Regions from separate parts of the Thalassobacillus hwangdonensis genome, predicted to be linked through region 1. Evidence: riboswitches for the same ligand, from Rfam matches in the RefSeq annotation. Region 1 holds a riboswitch; the other holds the start of a gene.
What was found. A riboswitch is a leader RNA that binds a small molecule or an ion and turns the genes downstream of it on or off. The one in region 1 is predicted to bind FMN.
Positions count from the first base shown of each region.

Region 2: another riboswitch for FMN. It lies ahead of ACFQ2J_RS15220 (ECF transporter S component); the one in region 1 lies ahead of ribD (bifunctional diaminohydroxyphosphoribosylaminopyrimidine deaminase/5-amino-6-(5-phosphoribosylamino)uracil reductase RibD).

Region 1 covers NZ_JBHTKL010000005.1:592,490-602,507, reverse strand. The annotation lists gene ACFQ2J_RS12520 (acyltransferase family protein) at 1-837, opposite strand, end outside; gene ACFQ2J_RS12515 (cryptochrome/photolyase family protein) at 1,020-2,447, opposite strand; gene ribH (6,7-dimethyl-8-ribityllumazine synthase) at 2,647-3,117, opposite strand; gene ACFQ2J_RS12505 (bifunctional 3,4-dihydroxy-2-butanone-4-phosphate synthase/GTP cyclohydrolase II) at 3,614-4,807, opposite strand; gene ribE (riboflavin synthase) at 4,829-5,482, opposite strand; gene ribD (bifunctional diaminohydroxyphosphoribosylaminopyrimidine deaminase/5-amino-6-(5-phosphoribosylamino)uracil reductase RibD) at 5,488-6,582, opposite strand; FMN riboswitch at 6,817-6,997, opposite strand; gene ACFQ2J_RS12490 (methyl-accepting chemotaxis protein) at 7,209-8,555, shown strand; gene ACFQ2J_RS12485 (DUF2187 family protein) at 8,629-8,841, opposite strand; gene ACFQ2J_RS12480 (aspartyl-phosphate phosphatase Spo0E family protein) at 9,152-9,319, shown strand; gene ACFQ2J_RS12475 (hypothetical protein) at 9,404-9,655, opposite strand; gene ACFQ2J_RS12470 (OsmC family protein) at 9,726-10,018, opposite strand, start outside.
Region 2 covers NZ_JBHTKL010000005.1:1,140,400-1,150,417, forward strand. The annotation lists gene ACFQ2J_RS15160 (glucose-6-phosphate isomerase) at 1-622, shown strand, start outside; gene ACFQ2J_RS15165 (YugN-like family protein) at 792-1,196, shown strand; gene ACFQ2J_RS15170 (potassium channel family protein) at 1,185-2,183, opposite strand; gene ACFQ2J_RS15175 (thioredoxin family protein) at 2,266-2,826, opposite strand; gene ACFQ2J_RS15180 (DUF4395 domain-containing protein) at 2,931-3,362, opposite strand; gene ACFQ2J_RS15185 (M20/M25/M40 family metallo-hydrolase) at 3,499-4,557, shown strand; gene ACFQ2J_RS15190 (hypothetical protein) at 4,862-5,056, shown strand; gene fosB (metallothiol transferase FosB) at 5,076-5,495, shown strand; gene ACFQ2J_RS15200 (VOC family protein) at 5,512-5,895, shown strand; gene ACFQ2J_RS15205 (tetratricopeptide repeat protein) at 5,892-6,377, shown strand; gene ACFQ2J_RS15210 (GNAT family N-acetyltransferase) at 6,337-6,861, shown strand; gene ACFQ2J_RS15215 (DJ-1/PfpI family protein) at 6,872-7,405, shown strand; FMN riboswitch at 7,541-7,684, shown strand; gene ACFQ2J_RS15220 (ECF transporter S component) at 7,855-8,433, shown strand; gene ACFQ2J_RS15225 (TraR/DksA C4-type zinc finger protein) at 8,481-8,858, opposite strand; gene ACFQ2J_RS15230 (hotdog fold thioesterase) at 8,879-9,274, opposite strand; gene ACFQ2J_RS15235 (1,4-dihydroxy-2-naphthoate polyprenyltransferase) at 9,388-10,018, opposite strand, start outside.

The sequences.
Region 1 (10,018 bases):
CTGGCGGAAGAACTGGATTAAGAAACCGTGGAGCAAATACACATACAGCGTTCGCTGACCAAGCACGGAAATCCGACTTCCTTTCACAGGTATCCAGGCAAGCACTGCCACGGTCATGATTCCAGCCAGCATGTAGACACCTAAACGGGCCAGCCCGCCACTGTTAGGCAAATCTAACACTGCATAGGATTTTGATCCAAGGAACCAGCCGGAGCTGAATTCAGGTGCATAGGCAATGACCCCTGCTACAATGGCCATTACAATCACTGAAGCTACTTTCACCTGCTTCGTACGCCATTTGGCTACTTGATCTTTCGTCAACCAATATCCTGCCAGGAAGAACGGGAAGAAAACGAACGTACGAGATAGACTGTACGTATGGCCGATATCACTAGCATAGCCGATTACAATACCGATAGTGACAGACAGCGCCAATCCGATCATTGGAGGAATCTTGCTGAACAGCTGCAACAGTACATGCCAGCAGAACATGCTGAACAAGAACCAAAGTGACCAATGCGGATGGAATGGTGTCGTCATCCAGCCGTCTTTACCGATAAAGAAATAGAAAATCGTGTAGATGACCTGGAAAACGATATAAGGGAAAATCAATTTCTTTGCCAGTTTGGCAATGTATCCTTTATTTCCGGAGCCTTTCGCAAAAAAGCCAGCAAGGAAGATGAATGCTGGCATGTGGAAGGTATAGATCCACATGTATAACGTGTACATCGGTTTTGATCCATCCGTAAAGGGCTGGATCATGTGTCCGAAGACGACTAAAAAGATCAGGATGATTTTTGCATTATCGAAATAAGCCTCACGCTTCATTTCTTTCATTTCCTTTCTCACTCACGTTGTATATGAAACAAGATGTTCTCTACTATTTACATATACAATTTTCTCGCCTCTCAAACGCTTTATGGAGGTTGTCAACAAAATGTAAAGCCACTGTCACCTGCGTGAGAAAGTGTAACAAAGAAAAAAGAACGGTTTCCCGTCCTCTTTTTAAGAGATCTAATCTACGATTCTCCTTTGAACATTTCGATTGCCCGCTTCCGCATCGTCTTGTGATCCACCATCGGCTTTGGATAATCCTCACCAATGATGCACTCCGCTTCCCGCTGTTCCTCATCCGACATCTTCCAAGGCTCGTGTATATATGCTTCAGGAACTTTTTCCAGTGCAGGAAGATAACGCTTGATAAATGCACCTTTGGGATCAAAACGTTCAGACTGCCGAACCGGGTTGAAGACTCGGAAATAAGGCACGGCATCGGTACCAGTGGATGCGGCCCACTGCCATCCACCGATATTGGATGCAGGATCGTAATCAATCAGCTTCTCTTCAAAGTAGCGCTCCCCTTTACGCCAATCCATCAACAAGTCCTTTGTCAAAAAGGAAGCCGTAGCCATCCGCAGGCGATTATGCATCCACCCTCGTTCATTTAATTGCGTCATGGCAGCATCAATCAACGGAAAGCCTGTCTGTCCATCCTTCCACTTTTCAAACATTGCTTCATCCGTGTTCCAATCCAGTCCACGATACTTTTCGATGATTTCTTTATCTTTGCAGTCAGGATGGTAGTGGTAGACCATCGAGTAAAAATCTCTCCATGCCAGTTCAGACACAAAGGTGTCCACCCCTTCAAGGTTCTTCCGATGGTCTACCTCCTCCCCAATCTGGTGATAGATGGTTCTCGGTGAAAGTGCTCCTGTCTTTAGATAAGGTGAAAGCCTGCTCGTTCCATTCAAAGCCGGAAAGTCTCGTTTCTTCTCATAGTCATAAATTCTCTCATCAATGAATTGCTTCAGTCGTTCCATTGCACACGTTTCGCCCAAGGCTTTCCAATCATGTGTACATTTCTTCAGCATCTTTTGATAAGTATCGTATCCATCCTTGAAGGCTTCTGTCAGATCAGCACCTTGTTTCTTCAGCTTTTGATGATCGACCTTTTGGATGGAAGGCTTTTTCCTGGTTTTCCACTTCTTAAAGTATGGAGTGAATACTAGATAAGGATCTCCATCCGCCTTCTTAATTTCACCTGCACCATGGATATGGTGGTCAATGAAGGTGCGATAAGGAACTTCATGGTCATCAAGCCATTTCATTGCCTCTTCGTCGCGCTTTTTCCCGTACCCGACTTCATCTTCATTGAAGTAGATTGCTTCGAGGTCCTCAACCTCACTGGTCAGATGTGTGAACCCTTCCTCTAGAGACCCATTGATGAAGTGAACCGGCATCCCAGCTTTATTACAGGCCTCTACGAATGTTCGTAGTGTTTGGAAAAAGTAATCATGGCGTATTGAGAAATTCTCGGTCAATGCAGGATGAATATGAAAAACAGCAAGAATCTGATCATTTTTATCTAACGTTTGAAGTGCTTGGGAAAGTGCCGTTTGATCATTCAGCCTTAGATCCTTTCGAAACCAGACAGCGATTGTTCCCATTGTCCCACCTTCCTTCTATCCATGATTTTATATCCAAACAGGAGCATATTAAACTTTGGATAGGTTAGAACTTGGCTTGTCGCCAAGTACTTATGGCGAAAGCCTTAGTATTTTCTTATACTTTATCCCTTTAAAAAAGTTAAACTTTCTTAAAGTGCTAAAAAGGAGCCCATGCTATAAGCATGAGCTCCAAGTTCGTTTATTCGCTGAGCATTTTTGTAAGGTTACCCATTTCAATAGCTGCGGTTGCAGCTTCCCAGCCTTTATTCCCTGCTTTTGTTCCAGCACGTTCAATCGCCTGTTCGATCGTGTCAGTCGTGATGACACCGAAAATGACAGGGATTCCGTTTTTCGAAGACGCCTGGGAGACGCCTTTCGCAGCTTCATTACACACGTAATCGAAATGTGGAGTGGATCCTCGGATGACTGCCCCGAGCGTGATCACTGCATCATATTTCCCGGATGCTGCCATCTTATCTGCAATCATCGGGATTTCAAAAGCACCCGGTACCCAAGCGGATTCCACTTGATCCATGTTAACACCGTGGCGCTTTAATGCATCCAGTGCTCCTTCGTATAGTTTGCTTGTGATGAAATCGTTGAATCGCCCGACAACGATCCCTACTCTAAGATCCGTTCCTACTAAATGTCCTTCATAATGTTTTACCATGAATGATCCTCCTTAATATTTGTTTCTTTAGTTGATTCATTATAAGTTCTATTAGTTTCGAGACATTGATTGAGTGGATGAGGGTCGGCAAAACGATTCGCTTTCCTGCGGGGATGACGTCAAGCCTCCTCGAGCTTACGCTCTGTGGGGTCTTGCCAGCCAATCCATTCCCGCGGGAGTCTCACCGTTTTGCCAACCATCATACAAGATTAAGTTACTCGAAACTACCCCAGAATAAAATGTTGCAAAGGTAAACTTGATCTACTTTTCCATAATTAACATTAGTAATTTCAAAAGAGATTTCGAACTCTTAATATGGTAAGGAGCGTTGGGAAAGGTCGAGACTCCCGTGGGATAAGGAGCTAGGCAAGACCCCGGAAGGCACAGCCTGAGGAGGCTTGCCAGTTCCCCCACAGGAAAGCGAGTCCTTTCCCAACGCTCCTTAAAGCTCCCAAACGATTGAAATCATCCTATGCAAATCAAGTGTGATCACAATTTAAAAATGGAAAAGGTGGCCTAGTTTGGATTGTTTCGTTTTCAGGTATTTTTCATTTTCCTCACGAGTTGGCATTTGAATAGGAAGTCTTTCTTCAACTTCAAGGCCGTAACCGCCCAGACCGGAAATCTTCCTAGGGTTGTTCGTCAACAAACGCAGCTTAGTGATGCCCAAATCCTTCAAAATCTGTGCACCAATGCCATAATCCCTTAAGTCAGGTGCAAACCCCAATTTTTTGTTGGCTTCAACGGTGTCGAGCCCTTCTTCCTGAAGCTTATACGCATGCATCTTATTCAACAATCCGATTCCACGGCCTTCCTGACGCATATACAGCAGAACGCCACTGCCGTTCTCTTCGATTTGGCTCAGCGCTGCATGAAGTTGGGGTCCACAATCGCATCGATAAGAGCCGAATACATCCCCGGTTAAGCATTCTGAGTGCACGCGGACCATCGTAGGTTCACCTTCTTTGATCTCACCTTTCACAAGTGCAACATGTTCACGATAATCAATATCGTTGGAATAGCCCACAGCTCTGAAATCACCATATGCAGTAGGAAGTTTGATTTCCACTTCACGTTTCACATGGGTTTCGTTTTGGTTACGGTAGTGAATCAAGTCAGCAATCGTGACCATCGTCAAACCGAATTGATCGGCCATTTTTCTTAAATCAGGTACACGAGCCATCGTTCCATCATCTTTAATGATTTCACAGATGACACCAGCTTCCTCTGAACCCGAAAGCTTCGCGAGATCAACCGCAGCCTCGGTATGGCCTGCACGACGCAGTACTCCGCCTTGCTTGGCTAACAGCGGGAAAATATGGCCAGGTTTATTGAAATCATCCGCAGTAGAAGCTTCGTTCAGCAATTCGTTGATTGTCAGCGCGCGCTCTGCAGCAGAAATTCCGGTAGTAGTACGCTTGTGATCAATACTTACCGTAAAGGCAGTTTCATGAGAATCTGTGTTTCGCTCTACCATCGGAAACAGGTTCAAACGGTCTGCAATCTCCTGGCTTACCGGTGTACACACCAGCCCTTTTCCATATGTGATCATAAAGTTGATCATCTCAGGAGTCGCATATTCTGCAAGACCGATCAAATCACCTTCATTCTCACGATCTTCATCATCACAGACGATGACCACTTTCCCCTGTTTCAAATCTTCTAATGCCTGCTCAATCGTATCAAACATTCTCCATCACCTCTTTGATGTTTATGCAAATCCATTTTCACTCAAAAAAGCCTTCGTCATCGTGCTGCTACTGTTTCCCCGATCCTTCCCTTTCGAAAGGAAGTGGGCAACGTACTTGCCGATCATGTCACACTCGATATTCACTTTATCCCCAGCATCCTTGGCACCGAGCACTGTGTACTCCATGGTGTGCGGAATAAGTGAAATTGTCACTGTATTCCCTTCGACACCGAAAACCGTGAGGCTGGTACCATCCACTGCAATCGAACCTTTATATACGAAGAATCCAGCGAGGTCATCGGACAGTTCAATTTCATAATAGACAGCGTTAGATCGTTTGGTTTTTTTCTTTATTTCACCTGTCCCATCGATGTGGCCTGATACAAGGTGCCCACCGAACCGTCCGCCCGCTGCCATCGCTCTCTCCAAATTGACCCTGCTTCCTTTAGCAAGTTCATTCAGATTAGTCGCATGATAGGTTTCCGGCATGACATCAAAAAACAGCACCTTCCGGTCGAATTTCGTTATCGTCAAACATACACCGTTGATGGAGATACTGTCTCCAAGATGGGCATCTTCGACGATCATGTCCGCTTCGACAGCCAGTTCCATCGCTTCACTCTTTGCCTTGATCTCTTTGATCTTCCCGATCTCCTCTACGATTCCTGTAAACAATAGAATCAACCTCCCTTACGGATTGCTATGATCTTTATATCTTCACCAAGCATTTCAGTAGAAATAACTTTCAAATTCATTGCATCCTGTAATCGTTGGAACCCTGTTCCCTCAAGTGGCGTCAATGCCTCTTTCCCTCCAATTAATTTTGGAGCAATGTAGGAAATGAGCTGATTCACTTTTCCGGCTCGGACGAAAGCGTCAGCGACGGTGCCTCCTCCTTCTACCAGAAGCGAGGTGATCCTCTTTTGCCCTAACTGCTTAAGCACCTCAGATACCTCGACAGTTGGAGTAGACAACTGAATTACTTCCACGTGGGGAATTTCGTTATACTTCTCCACTCTATCCGGATCAACCTCATTACCTGTAAATAGGATGGTCGGGGCGGCATCATCCTTACACACTTTCGATTGAAGAGGCGTCTTCAAGTTTGTATCCATAATTACTCGGACAGGATTTGCACCTTCACCATCAAGCCTTGTCGTTAGCGAAGGGTCATCGGCTAAAACAGTTCCGATCCCCACAAGAATCGCATCACTGCGATGACGATAGGTGTGTCCATCCTGCCTGGCTTCTTCTCCTGTAATCCATTGGCTTTCACCAGTAGAAGTAGCGATCTTTCCATCGAGACTCATCGCCGTTTTCAAATACACATACGGCTCACCAGATTGGATATAGTGAAAAAAAGCATCATTCAAACGGTCAGACTTCTCTTTCAAAATACCGGTTTCCACTTCCAACCCTGCTTCTCTCAGCATTTCAACCCCTTTACCAGCAACCTTCGGATTAGGGTCCTGAGTAGCGATCACTACCCGTTCAATCCCTGCATCAATGACTGCCTTCGAACATGGCGGGGTTCTTCCATAGTGACTGCACGGCTCAAGGGTAACGTAAATGGTTGCTCCTTTTGCTTTATCACCTGCCATCCGCAAAGCATGGACCTCTGCATGCGGTTCACCTGCCTTTACATGGACTCCTACTCCGACCACCTGCAGGTTGTTGACGACAATCGCAGCCACTGCTGGATTTGGCGAGGTCTGCCCGATTGTCCGTTCGGCCATATCAATCGCCAATTGCATATAATTTTCATCACGATTCATGCCCTCACCTCACAAAAAGCATATTAGAAAATCTTGGCTTGTCGCCAAGAACTTATGGCGAAAGCCTTAGTATTTTCTTATACTTTATCCCTTAGCAAGTTAAACTTTATTAAAGTATAAAAAAACCCTGAAGAAGACATACTTCTCCAGGGCATCGTCATGTTCTTGTTTTTTCGTAAGCTTAAAAAAGGTCATACTTCCAGAAAATCAGACCTTAGTTATAAAAACATGCGCAGTTTCCTTCTCCCATCCAGACTTTCACTGTCGGCTTTGGAGTTGCACCAAATCAGGGGGAGATCCAGATGCAAGCTGCATCCTTTTCAACAAATCTATGCTGAGAACCTCCCCGTCGCGGGCTGAGAGCGAATGGCTCATTACCGCCGGCCGGGATTTCCACCCTGCCCCGAAGGAATTATTCAATTGTCTACCCTCAATATAAAGGAAAAATTCAAGATTCGCAATTTGAAACGCTCGACTCTCAAGTGATTGAATCTATTACCACTATAATATTCATTATTTTATATCTATTCTGAAAAAATATTGTCGATATATAAGATGTGGGTTATTCATCTTAGAATGAGGGTATAAAGAACCAGTAATAAAGTATGAATATGGAGGTTGATTCAATGGAAAAAGTTAACGTTCATCCTGCACCTGCCCCACTGCAGCCAGCAAGGCGACTACGCATGAAAATACCAGGTGGTATAAGCTTACGTACCAAAACAGTTGCAGCAGTAATTTTGAGCTTATTGATCAGTTCACCGATTTCAGCATTCATCAATTCCTATGTGAATGCGCTCATGGATGGAAATGTCAGCAGCATTTACGGGGTGTACATAAACACGGGGGTAACCTTGCTGATTACGACAGTCATAATCAGCTTGTTCATCCATCTACTTGTGATCCGTCCAATTTCAAAAGTGGTGGAAGCCACTTCCCATGCTGCAGACGGGGACCTCACAACCATGATCGAAAAGAACTCGAAAGATGAAATCGGCCAATTATCGGAAGCGTTCAACACAATGATTGTTAAACTGAGAGGATTGATTGAGAGTGCAAATAAGACAGTTTCCCAGGTATCAACCTCCTCTGAAGAACTTAAACTGGGAGCAGAACAGAACAGCAGTGCAATCGAACAGATTTCCACTACTGTCCAGGATGTTGTGGCGGGATCAGATAATCAGGCACAAAGCGCATTGAAGCTGAGGGATTCCGCACTTCACATATCCAAAGAGATGGAGAGCTCCTCCCTGGCGATTCAAGCTGTAGCAGCTTTATCTAATACTTCAAGTAAGAATGCAAGCGAAGGCATTCAAAAAGCAGAAGCAACCATTGAACAGATGAACCTCGTTCAACGCTCGGTCAGCCAGACCTCCAAAGATATCAATGCTTTAGGAGAAAAATCGAATGAGATCGGAAATATCATCGAAGTGATCACACAAATCGCCGACCAGACCAACCTTTTAAGTCTGAATGCTGCAATTGAAGCAGCCCGGGCTGGTGAACACGGGAAAGGCTTCGCAGTAGTAGCAGATGAAATTAGAAAGCTTGCAGAAAAATCTGCACAAGCAGCCGGTACCATCCATGAATTGATTGCTGAAATCCAGACGGATACGACAAAAGCAGTAGCGTCAATGAACGATGGTACTGAAATCGTGAACAAAGGAATCATCATGGTCAACGAGACAGGAACTTCGTTCGACGCTATCGTAAAAGATATTCAGAATGTCACAAAGCAGCTTCACGATGTTTCGAAGACTTCTGAAAGTGTAAATGCGAACTCGAAACAAATGACCGAATTAATTAATGAAATCGCTGCGATTACCGAACAGACATCGGCCAGTACGCAGGAAGTCGCAGCTTCGATTGAACAACAGACCGCGACAATGGAGGAAGTCACGTCTTCTTCTGTGAATCTGAATCGCCTGGCTCATAATCTTAAAGAAAATCTTCGAAAATTCAAGGTCAGCTGATATCAACAGGAAAGGAGACCGCTCACCAGTGAGCGGTCTCCTTCTACTTATCCATCTCTATGTAGTCGCACTATTATCGTTGTTCCAATACTTTGTATTTTCCAGGCGCTACAATCGTCCTTTGATGTTCGAACTCAATTTCATTGAAATTTTCCATGATCGATAGATCTACCATGATGCATCTTTTGCAGGAAGAAGGAATCACTTTCCCCTTCACTTGATCTCCAAGCAATTCGAAAGCAATGATATCGCCTACTTTTGCTTCGTGTTCTTCCATCATTTCCATGAAAAACACCCTTTCCAGGTAAAAATCCTATTTTCTGAATATTATACCAAATTCTTTTACAATTACCACCATTTTGTCTGATTTTGTCGGTTTAACATATATGCACAACATTTCAATTAAATGACAAATGAATGAAAAATTTTAGGGTGCCGTTTAAAAAGTTTGGAGAAGGATATACAAGATAGCATACCAAGACAGACAATATAAGCATTAGGACCTATTTTTGCATGACTATTTCCCTAGTATACTATTATTCGACAACAGTATTGGAAATTTTCAGAACTGGATTCATTCACTAAGGAGATCACATATGACCAAACGAAATAATTTAGAAGTAGAAATTGAGGCATTAAGGAAAAAGATGTACAAATATTATAAGGAAAACCGTTCCCATGCTGAGGTACTTGAGATTTCACAAGAGTTGGACAAACGTTTGAACGAATGGAATAAACGGATTCCATACAGTAAGGATGATTGATGATGTGACCCATAACCTTTAACAGTGTGATACCTTCTTCTATACAAAAAATGTGCAGCTTTTCATCGCTACACATTCTCCTTCTTACCATTCAATTACAAAGCATTTCACTAAAAGAGACTCTCCGTCTTCCTCTCGCTGCTTTGCGGTGAAGTATGGATTCTCTTCCTCAAGATGGTACTCGATGGATTCGGGTTCAATGAATAATTTATATTCTAAATCATTCACCTTGTGCAGAGTAATATCAGGTATCGTATTCTGCTCTTGATTTTCATCGATGACCAGAATATCGATGACATCGTACCCTTTTTCTAACAATTGATCTTTCAACTTCACAGCCGACCCTCCTCTTGCGCTTCTAAAGATGTAATAACCTTTTTCGGTGTAGTTTAAACGCGTAGCATGTTCATGTTTCTATTGAAAGGTCAGCTTCCAATTCCAACTCCACATTACCTCTTAATGCTTTAGAGATCATGCAGCTTTCTTCTGCCTTGTCCACCAGCCTTTGAAGTTTCGTCAAATCTTTGATTGCAGCACCTTTTTTAAGCACTACTACAGGTCGATGGATGATTTTTTTATAAGTGAAGACACCCTCCACTACTTCTACAATTCCTTCAGAGGTTAATTCCATCCGCTGCATTGGCAAATCCGCCCGTTCGATCATCGCAGCCAGGCTGATGATGTAACACGTTGCAGCAG
Region 2 (10,018 bases), 550 kb from region 1:
AAAATTGGAAGAAAACCCGGCGTACCAATACGCTGCTGTGAGAAACGTCCTCTACAACAAAGGGAAATCAATTGAAATGCTTGTGAACTATGAACCTGCATTGCAATACTTCTCAGAGTGGTGGAAGCAATTGTTCGGTGAAAGTGAAGGGAAAGACCAAAAAGGAATCTTCCCTGCGTCTGCAAACTTCTCCACAGACCTCCATTCAATGGGGCAGTATGTACAGGATGGTCGTCGCGATTTGTTCGAAACTGTACTTAAAGTGAATGAACCTAAATCGGATGTGACGATTGAAGAGGATGCACAGAACCTTGATGGCTTGAACTACCTCGCTGGAAAGACTGTCGACGAAGTGAATGAAAAAGCATATGAAGGAACGTTGCTTGCGCATACAGATGGCCAAGTTCCTAACTTGATCATCGAAGTGCCGAAGCTTGACGCTTATACATTCGGCCAGCTTGTGTATTTCTTCGAAAAAGCTTGTGCCATCAGTGGGTACATCCTTGGAGTCAATCCATTCGATCAGCCTGGTGTGGAAGCGTACAAGAAAAATATGTTCGCTCTGCTTGGTAAACCAGGATTTGAAGACTTGAAAGAAGAACTTGAAAAACGCTTGAAATAATTAAAAAATGAGGGTGTCCGTTGCGGGCACCCTCATTTTTTATACTTTAAGAAAGTCTAATTTTATTAAAGGAGGATTTCGCCATATTTGCATGGCGACAAGCCAAGTTTTTCTAATGAATTCATATTTCCATCGAGAACGGTAAAACTAACGAAAAAGGAGTGTTCGAATGATACCTATCTCTTCGAAAGTCACTGGTGAAGTATTTTCACTGCACGACCTTGAATCAAAACTTAGCCCTTTAGGTTATGTGATAGGCGGCAACTGGGATTACGACCATGGAAGTTTCGACTACAAAATTGATGATGATGTCGGTTATCAATTTTTACGCGTGCCATTTGATGTGGAGCATGGTTCCCTTGACGCGCCAACATCAACCGTAAAAATAGGCGAGCCATTTCTCCTGTCACACAAATACCAGCGTGGTCTTGATGACAATGTACATGTGGGAAATATCAAAGCCTCTTTCGATCAGTTTTCTGAGCCACAGGATCCGGATGCTTCCGTCGACGAGAAGTATATCGCAGTCGGTCAGGAGCTTGTCCGGGAACTGGAAGCTACGCTATTGGCTTAAAGGAGTCAACACGACAAGCCGATCTGATTTCTCGATGATTGCATCACTGTATAAATTCAATTTCAACTGTTCATCTCTGATGATTCCTACCAATGTTTCTTTGTCAGAGGCGTAATGGATCAACGCCTCTTTGAACTGCTTTCCAACCAACGTATCTGGAGGATCAAGTTCATGGAATTGCTGTTCAGTCATGATTTCCAACAGCAGCTCGAATGGCTTGACTGGATCATTCCGATGTAATTCATGATAAAACAATGCGCTCATGAAATCATTGGAACGGATCACTGTTGTGGCACCTGCCCTCCGCGCATTAACAGAATGTTTTTCCGTCAGAATTTCCGCAATGATCTTCAATTCAGGGTTAAGGCCTTTCATTGCAACAATCGCCAGTATAACCACCTGATCGGCTTGTTCCTCTCTCATTGAAGGATCGGCGGTGATTAGTATTTCTTTGGCATAGGAAATATTCGCTTTATGGAGCGTCTCATCATCACTAACATCCCCACGGATGAAGTGAACGGGGTATTGATTGTAGGGAAGTTCCCTCATGGTCCGATCAATTAATACGATATCTTCAGGGTCATTATGCTGCTGCATGATCTCAATCAATTGCCGTGTCCGTTCATTCCATCCGACCAGAATAATGTGGCCTTTTCCTTTGAAGGCAACTTTTCCGGTGGATAAATCTTTCTCGTGCTTGATTGTTCCTGCAGACAGCGTAGCCATATAAAAGGTTACCAGTCCCCCACCAGCCAGAATGAGCAAGATGCCTATGATGCGTCCCGCATTGCTCAATGGAACGTAATCACCGTAACCCACGGTGGACCCTGTCACGAACGCCCACCAAATCCCGTCGAAAATAGTGGGGAAATGCTGAGGTTCGATAAAATGGATGAGTGCACCGAAAAAAACCATGAATACAATCACGGTCAGGAACAGTCGCAGGAATATGGGAAGCCGGAAGTAAAATCTTGTCCAACTGTACATGATTAGGAAGGACTCCTTTTTAAGATACAGTATGGACGAATTCAAATGGAAATATAAGAAAACCGGCCGCAGAGGGCCGGTTTTATGCAATAGACTTCAAACGCGAGCGGATGCATGAATAGACTTCATCCCAAAAATCGCGATTCTCACGGAATGCTCTTGTCAGGAACGTGAACATTTCCTGTTGTTTTTCTTTGAAATCATTTGCTTCCTTAGGGGGAAGCGCGGCATTCGATTCGTTGATGAAACGCTGGATTGTTTTAGCGCGTGGACCCCAAACTGCAACTTCCCTGCCGTTTTTATCTATGAAAATGAAAATCGGGATCGATCGGCTCTTTCCATTAGTGAGATACTGATCCATCAGTTCCAGATTCTGATCCCTGTAAAGGAAATGGACATCCATATTCGTTGCTTCAGCAATCCTCAATAAAATCGGGATATTCAGCATGGCGTCCCCGCACCAGCTTTCTGTCAGTACTAGGACTCTCAGTTCTTTCGAGCGTAATTTCTCGAACAACTCATAATCCTTTTCTTCCAGTTGAAAATTCTCATATATATGAATGAGGTTTTCCCGGTGAACCTCCATAACGTCCACATATTCCTGTGCAGTAATGCCTTTGTTGTACCATTCTTCCAGTTTCATGGAACTCCTCCTCCTAAAATAAGCCTCCCTTGGTGCATACCCGAAAAGTCCCTGTTTCAAGCTCATCAAAAAGAAAAGCTCCATCAAATGAGGGAGCTTTGTGACTATCGTCCACTATGCAATTTGCGATATCGATATTGCTGCCATTGAAAACGGATGAAGCATCCGACGCAGAACCCCATGATAGCAATAGAAGCAGCCAGGAAGACCATAGCAGTGAAGAGATGACCGATGATCATCCATCCGCCGGTATAAGCCATGTATGCCATCGTCAGACAGAAGACAGCGATGATTTGATTGAATTGCTGCTGCTGCTTATCTTCTGGAATATAGGATGGAAGCGGCTTTTTCAGGAACTTTTTTCCTATATACAAAACCGGGTGGAGATCGAAGAGTAAGCCTGATATTCCAGCCAGTAAAGGAACAAGTAAAAAGTAATGCCAGGATGTCAGCCAGGTCAGCAAGACAGCAGTTACGATCGTCCATTGATTCAGCCTGACAAGTGGGCGCGGGATCGTTTGACTCCTACTGTTCATCGTTAAAACCAACCTTTCTTATCGGTTATTATGTAATTATATTATATACCCTGATGGGAACTTTGTGAAGGATAACGCTTACCAACGGGGAGCGTGTTTTGATATGATGGTTGCAGAGGAAAAAAGGAGGATGACCATGGAACAACAACGTTTGGATTTTTTACTGGAATTATTGCAGACACCTTCTCCGTCCAGCATGGAAATGGAGATTCAGAAAAAGTGGATACAAGAAATGAACAGCTATGCGGATGAAATCCGCACCGACCACGCCGGAAATGCAATCGCAGTATTGAACCCGGAGGCTGAGTTCAAAATCATGCTTGCCGGCCATTGCGACGAAATTGCATTAGTGATCAATCGGATCGATGACCACGGCTATCTCCATATCGATAAAATGGGCGGAGTAAATCCGAAAGCGGCTGTAGGAATGAAAGTGACTGTACTCGGTTATCAAAAAACGGTAACAGGAGTCATCGGGGTGAATGCCCAGCATCATGGAGGATTGAAGGGTGACTTTGATCTTGGTGATCTTTTCATTGATTGCGGAGCAAAATCAAAGCAGGAAATGGAAGAGCTTGTCCAGATCGGTGACCTTGCTGTCTATAAACGGGAGCCGGAAGTGCTGATGGACCGTTACATAGCTGGTCGTGGATTGGACAACAGGACGGGTACATTCATAGTCGGTGAAGTACTTCGTCGCCTGTCAGATAAAGAGATTAACGTCGGAGTGTACGCTGCAAGTACCGTCAATGAGGAAACAAACATGGGCGGTGCATACTTCGCGGCAGCAGGTGTAGAGCCTACAATGGCGATTGCCTGTGATGTCACCTTTGCGACCGACTATCCGAATGTCGATAAAAATAAGCATGGAGATGTACGTCTGGATGGAGGTCCGGTGTTGGCGAAAGGTGCACCAATCAACCGAAAAATCAATGGGTTGCTCGAAGCGACGGCCAAGAAGCTGAAAATGGATGTCCAATATGAATTGACACCTCGCATGACAGGAACGGATGCAGATAAAATGCGTCTGACAGGGAAAGGCGTCCCGGTAAGTCTTGTTTCGCTGCCATTACGATACATGCATTCGCCGGTAGAAACGGTAAGCATCAAAGATATCGACGAAGAAATCGACCTTCTTGTAGAAATGATTGCAGGCATGACAGGAACGGAAAGCCTGAACCCATTAGAAGACTAACGATTTTTTAAAAAAGATGAGTCACGAGAGTATAAAGTGAAGTCAACATACGCAGACTCCAGCGGGAACAGCACAAGTCTGAAGACCCCGGAGGGAAGCGTTCTGTGCTTGCCGAGGAGGCTGAGGCCGTGCCCGCGGAAAGCGGAGTATGCTGATGAAGCGGTAGATGCCATCATAAGAGAGGTCCGAACTAATGGTTCGGATCTTTTTTAGTTTTATTTAAACAATAGATGGAAAAGTGATCCTTGTGAAATATTTGGAAATTTGAAATAATGTATGGCATGATGATTCGAGGAGGGAAAGCATGCGCTCACTCAAAACACAGATGACCTTAGCTATTGCTACAGCACTATTATTTGTTGCAGGCTCATTTTATTACGTGGAATTCTCAGGAAAAGAAGAATTCCTCCCAATCAGGATGATCTTTTATTTTGTTATGATTTCTTCGGTATTCAATGCTGGCCTATTGACCCAGAAATATATAGGTGCGAGAAACTGATTGATCAGGAGGGAAGGTAATGAAAGTGCGTGGATTGAACCATCTGATGTTCTCTGTCTCAGATTTGGAAAGATCGATCGATTTTTATAGGAAAGTATTCGATGCAAGGCTGTTGGTGAAAGGTAGGACGACTGCCTATTTCGATCTTGCTGGGATGTGGCTTGCTTTGAATGAAGAAACCGATATCCCGCGGAATGAAATCCATCAGTCCTATACGCATCTGGCTTTTACTGTGGAAGCCTATGATCTTCCTGATCTACATAAGAAGCTGGATGCTTTGGGAGTGAACATCCTTCAAGGTCGTACGAGAGATGAACGGGATAAAGCATCCATCTATTTCACCGATCCGGATGGACATAAGTTTGAATTTCATACTGGAACTCTTGAGGATCGCCTGAGTTATTATAAGGATTCGAAACCGCATATGACTTTTTATTAAGAAGAGAGGGATTGAGATGGCAAGCTTGACGGGAATCACTTTTCAAGTAAGGGTAACAGATTTTGAAGAAGGTATTCGATGGTATCGGCTGCTTTTCAACAGGAAACCGGATTTTATTCCGCACGAAGACTTTGCGGAATGGGAAATGGTAGAAGGGACTTGGCTCCAGGTCGCAAAAGGGAAACCAGCGGAAGGTAGTGGTCCGTTGAGGCTTGGTGTCGAGAATATTAAAAAAGAACGTTCCAGATTGATGGACCAGTTGAATCTTGAATTAGAAGCTGTCAACACAAGAGAAGGAGTACCAGCTGCATGGCTTTCATTTGAGGATCCTTATGGAAACCGACTCGGTTTGTTTCAGGATTTGGAAAAACGTCCATTTCGAGAAGGTGAACAAGGATGAAGCGACTGAAGGAGATATTGGAAACAGACGATTTGGAACAAGCACATGTACATATTATTGATTTGCTGGAATCCCATCCTGATGATGCAAATGTCCGTTTCCAAATCGCTTCTGCCCATGATGCGTGTGGGTTTGAAAGAGAAGCGATTCGCCATTATTCAGACGCATTGAAAATCGGATTGGAGAATGAAGTGGAACAGCAGGCATACATACAGTTAGGAAGCAGTTACCGTTGTATCGGTATGTATGAGAAGGCGGAGCAGCTATTGGAAGAAGGATTGAAAAAGCACCCGGAAAACGCGGCGATGAAGGCGTTTATGGCAATGACGAAGTACAACTTACATAAAAATAAAGCGTCTCTGCAGTTGTTATTCTCTGTCATATTAAATCAGGATAACACTGACCCGTGGATCCTGAAATACAAGCAGGCGCTGCTTTTCTATGCTGACCGGATCGATGATACATGGCAGACGGAGGAATAATAAACAGAAAGTTGGAGCACAAGTGGAACTGAACTTTACTGAGATACCTGAGGGAGAAAGGCTACCTTATTTGCCTTATTTACTGATGGCAGACGAATCTCCTGAAATCATCAAGCCCTATATTGACCTTGGAGACTTGTTCGCGCTCGGCATTCAAAGAGAAGTGGCTGGAGTTATGCTCTATATACCTGTTGATTCTCACACGATAGAACTTAAGAATATTGCAATCAAGGAAGCATTTCGTGGAAAAGGTATCGGGAAAAAGGCCATTGATTACGCTTGTACGTACTACAACAATGCCGGTTATGAAACGTTGAGGGTAGGTACGGCAAATTCAAGTATTGAAAATCTAGCTTTCTACCAGCGGGCAGGTTTCCGGATGACGGGTGTGATAAAGGACTTTTTCCTTCAGTACCCCGAACCGATTTATGAAAATGGCATTCGTGCACTTGATATGATTCTGTTTGAAAGAAGCCTGGGGTAGGAGGGGTTTTATGTACACAGGAATCATCCTTTATCAACGATTCAGCGAATACGAACTATCTGTATTGCTTTCTGTTCTGAGCCAAGGTAATAAACCTGTAAGATACATCGGCTTGGACAGCACTACTGTGCAGGGGGAAGCTGGATTGACGTGTGTGACACAATCCAAGGTCTCTGACTTACCTATTGATGAACTGGACAGTGTCGTTCTTCCTGGAGTGGAAGATTTCCAGCATCTGGTCGGTCATCAAGGGTTGATCGATTTTTTGAAACATGTCCAAAAAGAAAACATGCCGATCGGGGCAATTTCAAGCGCCCCTTATTTCTTAGCAATGAGTGGACTTTTGGATGGGTATCGTTATACGACAGGACTGACCGAAGAACAGAGAATGTTTCTAGGCACATTCCAGGAGGATAACTATATCGATGCACCAACTGTCCAAGATGGTAATATCGTCACTGCCAAAGGTGCTGCATTCATTGATTTTGCGATTACATATGGAAAACTCCTTCAGTTGGAATTCAATGAAAGCTGGTATCGGTAACCAATTTTCACTTGAGCCATATGATAAGTACATCTATTGAAATGCCTATAAAATGAACAACCATTCATTTTTTCAAGCAAAAGTATTGTAGATTCATAGAGTTAGGTATAAAATAGTGGTACAGCATAATATCGATTCCATCTTCGGGGCAGGGTGAAATTCCCGACCGACGGTGATGGGTGTAATGCCCTTAGTCCGTGACCCGTGAGGCTTTGCCGAGCGGTGGACCTGGTGAAAATCCGGGACCGACAGTTACAGTCTGGATGGGAGAAGATGTCGAGTGAAAAGAAGGTACCTTAACGTACCTCTAGTTTCCTATGACTTCATTTATTAAACTCCCCCGAAGCGTAATAAGCGCATCGGGTTTTTTAATGAAAAAGAATAGACGGAAGCTTTTCGCTCACCTTCATCGGGATGTGAATCGGAGCTGAAGATGAAGGGAGAGATCGATGATGAACCAATCATCAAAGTTATTCAAGTTGATCGTTTTAGCTATTTTCGGAACAATGTCGATGGTACTGATGTTCCTGAACTTCCCACTGCCGTTTCTGCCGCAGTATTTAAAAGTGGATTTTAGTGAAGTGCCGGCATTGATTGCTGCCATCCTGTTCACACCGGCAGCCGGAGTAATCGTAGAGGGATTGAAGAATTTGTTATATCTCATCTACACAGGTGCGGGTGACCCAGTTGGGGTTGTTGCGAATTTTGCAGCAGGAGTCTTATTCGTCGTACCAGTAGCTATGCTCTACCATAAAGTGAAGAGCACGAAAGGATTAGTTTCCGGGCTTGTTACTGGAACGGTTGTCATGGCACTGGGAATGTCAGTGTTGAACTATTTCATCATATTGCCTGCGTATAGCTGGTTCATGGGCTGGGAGACGATGAGCGCCCAGGTGAAATGGGTGACCGTAGTTGCTGCAATCCTGCCTTTCAATGCATTGAAAGGGATCATTGTTGCGCTATTGTTCGTACCATTATTTGCGAAACTCCAGCCATGGATGAGACAGAAACGATTGAACGTAACCTAATAAAAAGCCAATAAAAAAGAGTAAGGAAGTGGCCTGAGCCACATTCCTTACTCTTTTTCCATTTCTTCTTGTTCTTCCACAGTATAGCGGGCTGTAGGCATTGCCTCCAAACGCTCAAGTGGAATTTCTTTTCCTGATTTTTCACTTTTACCATAGGTGCCTTCTTCAATTTTCTTCAATGCATCTTCGATATCCATCATTCGTTCACGTGCCTGTTCATAAAAGGTCTGCTCTTTCGCACGTTCGAATTGATCTGTACCGGAATTAGCGGGGTGATCCTGAACACTGGATAATTCACCAGTTTCATCGTTCTGATAAGTTTCTTTGGCTTCATCATTGTGATAGTCCTCTAGTTCGGCCTCTGTTTCTTTTTTCATGGTTACAAGTTTCTCTTTGAATTGCTGCAATTGTTTATCGGATAACATTGTGAAGTCTCCTCCCTGTTTCAGGAATTATTTACAGGAACTACTCCAATCGTACAACGCGATGTGCAAAGCAATACGTTCTCTTCATCCGTGATTTCGATCGTCCACACCATTGTATTCCTGCCTATGTGTACAGGTAAGGCGGTTGCGGTCACCAAACCGTCTCGCTTACTTTTGATGTGGTTGGCATTGATTTCAAGTCCGAAAGCGCGGTGGGTCTGGAGGTCGATATTCGCTACAGCACCGATGCTCGCTGCTGATTCAGCCAATGCTACATTCGCGCCACCGTGCAGATAGCCAAGTGGCTGGTGGGTCGAAGCATTGACAGGCATCGTCATCACGACTTTATCCTTTTCTAGTGTGACAACTTCCATTCCCAGTGCTTCCATCATCGTGTTGGAAAAAGATAGTTCCATCGTTCATCATCCTTTTGTAAGTATTTCCCCAGATATGTATCTTAAAACATGGGTGAGGGGAGGTATGCGTTGTAATCAGATATGAAAAAAGCGGCATCGGTGTGCCGCTGATCTCAGAGAGGAAAATATAATTGAATCAGTAATGATAAGCCGAGCAAAGCTCCGTAAATTGTGTTGGTCTGTGCAGTGGCTTTCATAGCAGGCATCATTTCAAGTGGCATCGACTTTCCTATAAAACCTTTCACTGCTTTGATGGCTTTCTTGATGCTCAGCAATGTCAGCAGACTCCACAATGGCAGCATTCCAACTGCAATGAATACAATTGTCAGCCCGTAAGCAAGTACGAACATTGTCGCCAGAAAATAAATCGCATTTTTTCTTCCAAGCAGGATTGCAATCGTCTTTCTCCCGTTTTTCTTATCCCCATCCAAATCTCTGATGTTATTTGCAAGCAGGATTGCACCTACGAAGATGGCTACAGGTATGGATACCCAGAGTACAGTAGCGGTGATTTGAAGTAAATGGATATAATAGCTGATGCCAATGATGACTGTACCCATGAAAAAGCCGGCAACAATTTCTCCGAATGGTGTATAAGCGATTGGGTATGGTCCGCCTGTGTACAAGTAGCCGAAAAGCATGGAGACCAAGCCGATCCCAGCAATCCACCAGCTGGAGGATGCACAAATATAGATTCCTAGAAGCATTGCAATACCGAAGAATCCTAGTGCAAGTCCAAGGACT